Regions from separate parts of the Sulfitobacter indolifex genome, predicted to be linked through region 2. Evidence: riboswitches for the same ligand, from Rfam matches in the RefSeq annotation. Region 2 holds a riboswitch; the other holds the start of a gene.

Region 1 (3,795 bases), 1.5 Mb from region 2:
GGCGATGAAGATCTCCATCGACGCGGCACAGTTTTCACCGACTGAGGCCAACGAGCTGCGCAAGGCCATGGCCACCTTCCGCTCGCGCGGGACGATTGAAAAGCTGCAGGACAAGATGGTGGGCCGGATGACCAAGCGCGGCTATGACCCGGTCTTCGCGCAGCGTTGTTTTGATCAGATCAAAGGCTTTGGAGAATACGGTTTCCCCGAAAGCCATGCCGCGAGCTTTGCCAAGCTGGTCTATGTCTCAAGCTGGATGAAATGCCACTACCCGGCGGCCTTTGCCTGCGCGCTGCTGAACTCGCAGCCGATGGGGTTTTACGCGCCGGCGCAGATTGTGCGCGATGCGCGCGAGCATCAGGTTGAGGTGCGCGGCGTGGATGTGAACCTCTCGGATTGGAACTGCACGTTGGAGCCTTGTGGCGAGGGCTTTGCCCTGCGGCTGGGGCTGCGCATGGTGGACGGGTTGCAGGAGAAAGCCGCCGCGCGGATCATGGACCGGCGCGAGACGCCTTATACGGATGTCGAAGACCTCAAGACCCGGGCCGGCCTCGACGCCAAGGCGATCCGCCAATTGGCCGCCGCCGACACGATGCGCAGCATGGGGATCGACCGGCGCCAAGCGCTTTGGCAAAGCCAAGGGCTGCGCGACGCGCCTGCTCTGCCGATCTTTGACCATGCCGAGGCGGCGTCTCAGGGGCCGGAGCCTGAGGTGACGCTCCCGGTGATGCCGAAAGCCGAACAGGTGGTCGCCGATTACCAGACGCTGCGGCTCTCACTTAAAGCGCATCCGATGTCCTTTTACCGCAGCAGCCTTGCCGCGCAGGGGTTTTCCTCGGCCCGCGATTTGGGGCGGATGGGGCATGGACGGCGGGTCAAGCTCGCCGGGCTGGTGCTGGTGCGCCAAAAACCCGGCAGCGCCAAGGGCGTCTGTTTCATCACGCTGGAGGATGAATGCGGGGTCGCGAACCTTGTGATCTGGCCCAATATGTTCAAGCTCTACCGTCCCACGATCATGGCGGCGCGTCTGCTGGTCGTGGAGGGCCGCGTGCAGACCGATGGGCGGGTGATCCATGTGGTGGCCGATCGGTTAGAAGACCGTTCTGACCGGCTGGCGGCGCTGTCGGATGCGCCGATGCCCGGCATCACCACGCGGGGCGATCATCCGACCCATCCGCTGCCCGGTCAGGTGGCGATGCATTCCCATCCCCGCGACGCGCGCGTGATCCCCAAGTCGCGTGATTTTCATTAACAAATCTTCATGCTCTGGATGAAGTAAATCGCGCAAGAAGTTGAAATTCACACGAAACACATAAAGTAACCGTCACCAGTTGACCCCGCGACCCCGCCTCGCTAGCCTGCCCGCAATCCGTTGGGGTGCCGCAAGGCTGAGAGGTGAAAACCGACCCATCGAACCTGATCCGGGTCGTACCGGCGTAGGGAACGGAACCAAGCATCGGCCCCATGCGGCCCGTCGTTTATCCCGTATCCACATGCCCTTGGCCCATCTGACGAATGGGGGCCATATGGCGTTTCAAGCACTGACGATTGCGGGCTCTGACAGTGGCGGCGGGGCAGGCATTCAGGCCGATCTCAAGACCTTCAGCGCGCTTGGCGTTTACGGGGCCAGCGTGCTCACCGCCGTGACGGCGCAGAACACCCGCGCTGTGACCGGGGTCGAGATGATCTCTCCCGCGATGATCCGCGCGCAGATGGCGGCGGTATTCGATGATCTGGCGATTGGCGCGGTCAAGGTTGGCATGTTGGGCGATCCTGAGACAATCAATGCCGTCGCAAACGGGCTCGCCAATTGCCGCGCCCCCGTGGTGCTCGACCCGGTGATGGTGGCGAAATCCGGCGATGCGCTGCTTTCCCCCGAAGCGGTGGCGACCCTGTGCGACCGGATGCTGCCCCTCGCTCATCTGCTGACCCCGAACCTGCCCGAGGCCGCTCGGTTGCTCGACACGCAGGAGGCTACCGATGAAGCCGCCATGCTGGAACAGGGCCGTGCTCTGCTCTCGGCCGGTCCCGGCGCGGTGTTGATGAAGGGGGGGCATGGTACGGGGGAGACCTGTGTGGACCTGCTGATCACCACGGCCGAAACCCTACGCCTCAGCGCCCCCCGCCAGCACACCACGAACACCCACGGTACCGGTTGCACCCTCTCCGCCGCCATTGCCGCAGGTCTGGCGCGGGGGCAGACGCTGCCGCACGCCGTGCAGGCTGCGCACACCTATCTGCAACGCGCCATCGCGGTTGCCGACACCCTCAACATCGGCAGCGGCCACGGCCCGGTGCACCACTTCCACGCGATCTGGCACGATGAGTGACGTCACCGTCATCGGCGGGGGCGTTGCGGGGCTTTGGGCCGCGCGGGCCTGTCTGGCGCAAGGGCTGCGGCCTCGGTTGGTCGACCGCAAAGGCCCGCCCGGCCCGCATGGGTGTTCGTGGTGGGCCGGCGGGATGCTTGCCCCCTTTTGCGAAGGGGCGCTGAGCGAGCCTGCGGTCGTGAGCCATGGGAAGCGTGCCGCTGACATGTGGTCTGAAGTGACCGAGGTGACCCGACGCGGCACGCTGGTCCTTGCCCCCGAACGCGACCGCGCTGAAATCCAGCGTTTCGCGGCCCGAACCGAGGGCCATGCCGCCTGCGATGCGGACGCCATCGCGTCGCTTGAGCCAGACCTTGCCCCCCGCCACCGGCGCGGCCTGTTCTTCACCGACGAAGCGCATCTGAACCCGCGCCAAGCCCTGCATGATCTGACACAGGCGCTCGCTGGCGAGGGCGTGAAGGTCGAGACCACGCCCCTCACCCCATCGGAGGTCGCAGGCCCGGTGATCGACTGCCGTGGCATGGCCGCCAGCGCGGACCTGGCTGGCCTGCGTGCGGTGCGCGGCGAGATGATCCTGCTGCGCGCGCCTGATGTTACGCTCACCCGCCCGATCCGCCTGCTCCATCCGCGTCACCCGCTCTATGTGGTGCCGCGTGGGAGCGGGATATTCATGCTGGGCGCGACCCAGATTGAGAGCGCCAGCCGCGCCAAAATGACCGCGCGCTCGGCGCTGGAACTGCTCTCGGCGGCCTATGCGCTCGACCCGCGCTTTGCCGAAGGGGAGATCGTCGAGATGGGCGCGGACCTGCGCCCGGCTTTTGCCAACAACCTTCCCGGCATCGTGCAACGCAGCGCAGTGCTGCACCTTAACGGATTGTTTCGGCATGGGTTTTTGATGGCACCGGCCTTGGCCGAACAGGCTGCGGCCTTTCTTGCAACAGCGACAACGGGGGATCTATTCCGTGAAAATTGAAGTGAATGGCGAGGCGCGTGAGGTCGCGGCTTCTCAGCTTGATGCGGTCTTGGCGGAGCTTGGCTGGGGCGCGGCGAAAGTCGCCACGGCGCTCAACGGCACTTTCGTCCCCGCAGGCGCGCGGGGCGAGACGATGCTGAACGACGGCGACAGGCTCGAAGTGCTCAGCGCCATGCAGGGGGGCTGAGTGATGCGCGACTTTTACGGCACCACCCTGCCCCTGCCGCTGATGCTGGGCACCGCGCGCTACCCGTCACCGGCGGTGATGGAGGCCGCCTTTCGCCAGAGCGCCGCACCTGTCGCGACCGTTTCACTGCGCCGCGAACAGGGCGCGGGTCAGGCGTTTTGGGACATGGTGCGCGGGCTTGGCGTGCATCTGCTGCCCAATACTGCCGGCTGCCATTCGGCGCGTGAGGCAATCACCACCGCGCAGATGGCGCGGGAGTATTTCCAGACGAATTGGATCAAGCTGGAGGTCATCGGCCATGCCGA
Region 2 (3,795 bases):
GCGGCCAGAGGATGATCATCACGCCCACCAGCCCGATGGCCACGGCGGTCACGCGGATCAGACGGATTTGCTCGCCCAGCAGCACGGCGGCAAGGATCACAGTAAAGATCGGCGTGGCGAAACCGATGGCGGTGACCTCGGGCAGGGGCAGCAGGCCAAGGCCGGTAAAGGTCAGCCCCATCGCCGTGGTGCCAAACAGCCCGCGCCAGACATGGCCCATCGCGTTCTTGGTCTTGAGCCCGCTTTTCAGTTTGCCGCGTTGCGCCAACCAAATCAGGATCACCGGAATGGCAAAGAAGGAGCGGAAGAAGACCGACTCACCCGCCGGGACGTCGTCGGCCAGCGATTTGATGATTGCCGACATGCAGGTAAAGAGCAGGATCGCCGTGATCTTCAGTCCGACGCCAAGGGCAGGGCGGGCGGAGAAATCATCGACTTTCATACTCTGGTCCTCATGCCTGCACCCCTATGCTTCGGGGCCGATCCGTCCGCGGTTGGTGCCGATCTGCCCGCGATGTAGCAGCAGGTGATCTAGCACCACGCAGGCCATCATCGCCTCGCCCACCGGCACGGCGCGGATACCGACGCAGGGGTCATGGCGGCCCTTGGTGATGATCTCGGTCTCTTCGCCCTGTTTGGTGATGGTGCGCCGCGTGGTCAGGATGCTGGAGGTCGGTTTGACCGCAAAACGCACGACCACGTCCTGTCCGGTGCTGATACCGCCCAAGATACCGCCCGCGTGGTTAGAGGAATACTCCGGCCCCTCCGGCCCCATGGTGATCTCATCCGCGTTCAACTCGCCCGTCAGCATCGCGGCTGACATGCCCTCGCCGATCTCCACGCCTTTGACGGCATTGATGCTCATCATCGCGGCGGCCAGATCGGTGTCGAGCTTGCCATAGACCGGTGCGCCGAGCCCCGCAGGCACGCCGCGCGCAGTCAATTCGATGATCGCACCCACGCTGCTGCCCGATTTGCGCAGCCCGTCGAGGTAATCGGCCCAGTCGCCTGCCGCCTTGGCGTCGGGCACCCAAAAGGGGTTCTGGTCGATCTGATCCCAGTCGAACGCTTCGCGGTCGATTTTATGAGGGCCCATCTGCACCATATAGCCGGTGATTTGTAGGTTCGGGGCCAGTGCCTTGATCGCCTCGCGCGCCAAGCCACCCGCCGCCACCCGCGCCGCCGTTTCGCGCGCCGAGGAACGGCCACCACCGCGATAGTCGCGGATGCCGTATTTTTGGAAATAGGTGATGTCGGCGTGGCCGGGGCGGAACTTGTCCTTGATGTCGCCGTAGTCTTTGGAGCGTTGATCTGTGTTCTCGATCATCAGCTGGATCGGCGTGCCTGTGGTCACCCCTTCGAAGGTGCCCGAGAGTATCCGCACCTCATCGGCCTCGCGCCGCTGGGTGGTGTATTTGTTCTGGCCGGGTTTGCGCTTGTCCAACCACTGCTGGATCATTGCTTCGTCAATCGGCACACCGGGGGGGCAGCCATCAATCGTGGCGCCAAGGGCGGGCCCGTGGCTCTCGCCCCATGTGGTGACCCGGTAAAGATGGCCAAAGCTGTTGATCGACATGGGCGGACCTCCTGTTGTCAAACCCTTAGCCGGGGCAGCGCCCTGCCTCAAGGGGATTTGCCTTGCCAATTGTACAGGTCCGATCTACCCCTGACGCTACCTCGGGGGGCCTTTGGGCTGAGATGTACGTGTTGTGCGGACCCGTTGAACCTGAACCGGTTAACACCGGCGGAGGGAAGGTCCGGACAGACATCCACCTTTTACCTTTCGCCGCAAAAGGAGGATGCAATGAAGTATCTTACACTTGCTGCGGGCGTCTTGGGCGCATCGGCTGCATGGGCGGAAACGCCTGAATTGACAGTCTATACCTACGACAGTTTCGTCACCGAATGGGGCCCCGGCCCGGCCATCGAAGAGGGTTTTGAGGCGCAGTGCGGCTGCGATTTGAAATTCGTCGGCATGGGCGATGGCGCGGCACTTCTGGCGCGGCTTAAGCTTGAGGGCGCCCGCTCTGACGCGGATATCGTGCTGGGGCTCGACACCAGCCTTGTCGCGGCAGCGAAGGAGACTGAGCTTTTCGCGCCGAGCGAGTTGCAGGCAGAATATGACCTGCCGATCGCTTGGGAAGATAAAGTCTTCGTCCCCTATGACTGGGGCTACTTCGCCTTTGTTCATGGCACCGATCTTGACGCTCCTGCAGATTTCAAAGCGCTCGCCGAGAGTGATTTGAAGATCGTGATCCAAGACCCCCGTTCATCGACCCCCGGTCTGGGTCTGTTGATGTGGGTCAAAGCGGCCTATGGCGATGAGGCCCCCGAGGTCTGGGCAGGGCTGGCGGATAATATCGTGACGGTCACCAAAGGCTGGTCCGAAGCTTACGGTCTGTTCCTCGAAGGCGAAGCCGACATGGTGCTGAGCTACACGACCTCGCCCGCCTATCACCTGATCGCGGAAGAGGATGACAGCAAAACTGCCGCCCTCTTTGACGAAGGCCACTACATGCAGATCGAAGTGGCGGGAAAGCTCGCGGGATCAGATCAGCCCGAACTGGCGGATCAGTTCCTGCAGTACCTCGTGTCCAACGCGGCGCAATCGGTGCTGCCGACGACCAACTGGATGTATCCTGCCGTAACGCCTGAGGGTGGTCTGCCCGAAGGGTTCAAAGGGATGATCCAACCCGGCAAGGCGCTGTTGGTGCCCAATGCCGATGTACCCGCGCTCCGTGAAGAGGCCTTGAACGAATGGCTGACCGCGCTGTCGCGCTAAGCAGCAAGACGGGGCTTTTCGCCGCCGTTCTGGTCGCGGGCCTGATCCTTGCCGCCTTGGTCGCCGTTTTCATGGCGGCCGATGTGGCGGCAGGGCTCGGCGCGGCGGACTGGGCGGCGGTGCGTTTTACTGTCACGCAGGCGGTGTGGTCGGCGGTGCTGTCTGTGCTGCTCGCGGTACCGGTCGCCCGCGCCTTGGCACGGCGGCGGTTTTGGGGGCGTGGGGCGTTGATTACGCTGCTCGGCGCGCCCTTTATTCTGCCAGTCATCGTTGCGGTGTTGGGGTTGCTGACGGTCTTTGGCCGCTCGGGCCTGCTGAACCAATTTGGTGGGGCGCTTGGCCTCCCGCCCGTGTCGATCTACGGGCTGCATGGCGTGGTTCTGGCGCATGTTTTCTTTAATCTTCCGCTGGCGACCCGGCTTTTGCTGCAAGGCTGGCAGAGCATCCCGTCCGAGCGGTTTCGGCTGGCCGGGCAGCTGCAGATGACGCCCCGTGCGGTGTTTCTGGCGCTAGAGTGGCCGATGCTGCGGCAGGTGTTACCTGGGGTGGCGGCGCTGATTTTCGTGATTTGCCTGACGAGTTTTGCCGTGGCGTTGACGCTGGGCGGCGGACCTCGTGCGACGACGATCGAACTGGCGATCTATCAGGCGTTTCGGTTTGATTTTGATCTGGGCCGCGCCGCGCTTTTATCGGTGGTGCAGCTCGCGTTGGCTGGCGCAGCGGCGGTCGCGGCACTTTGGCTGATCCCGCCGATCAGCTTGGGCGGCGGGTTGGACCGCCCTCTGCGCCGGTGGGATGCGCTGGGCGGAGGACAGCGGTTGCTCGACATCACCGTGATTATGCTTGCCGCGCTGTTTTTGCTGCTGCCACTGGGGGCCGTGGTGCTGCGTGGTTTGGCGGGGGTAGGGCAGCTGCCACCCTCGGTTTGGCAGGCCGCGCTGAACAGCATTCTGGTAGCGGGCCTAAGTGTGCTGGTGCTTGCCGTGTTGGCCCTGCCGATGGCGGGGTGGATC

The links. A riboswitch is a leader RNA that binds a small molecule or an ion and turns the genes downstream of it on or off. The one in region 2 is predicted to bind thiamine pyrophosphate.
Region 1: it holds a riboswitch for thiamine pyrophosphate, as region 2 does, so the genes downstream of both, thiD (bifunctional hydroxymethylpyrimidine kinase/phosphomethylpyrimidine kinase) here and thiB (thiamine ABC transporter substrate binding subunit) in region 2, are expected to answer to the same signal.

Annotation. Positions count from the first base shown of each region.
Region 1 covers NZ_CP084951.1:1,962,702-1,966,496, forward strand. Annotated here, with positions in the region: gene DSM14862_RS09575 (error-prone DNA polymerase) at 1-1,252, shown strand, start outside; TPP riboswitch at 1,364-1,460, shown strand; gene thiD (bifunctional hydroxymethylpyrimidine kinase/phosphomethylpyrimidine kinase) at 1,527-2,330, shown strand; gene DSM14862_RS09585 (FAD-dependent oxidoreductase) at 2,323-3,303, shown strand; gene thiS (sulfur carrier protein ThiS) at 3,293-3,490, shown strand; gene DSM14862_RS09595 (thiazole synthase) at 3,494-3,795, shown strand, end outside.
Region 2 covers NZ_CP084951.1:203,344-207,138, forward strand. Annotated here, with positions in the region: gene DSM14862_RS00955 (DMT family transporter) at 1-442, opposite strand, end outside; gene aroC (chorismate synthase) at 467-1,576, opposite strand; TPP riboswitch at 1,669-1,770, shown strand; gene thiB (thiamine ABC transporter substrate binding subunit) at 1,805-2,782, shown strand; gene DSM14862_RS00970 (thiamine/thiamine pyrophosphate ABC transporter permease ThiP) at 2,758-3,795, shown strand, end outside.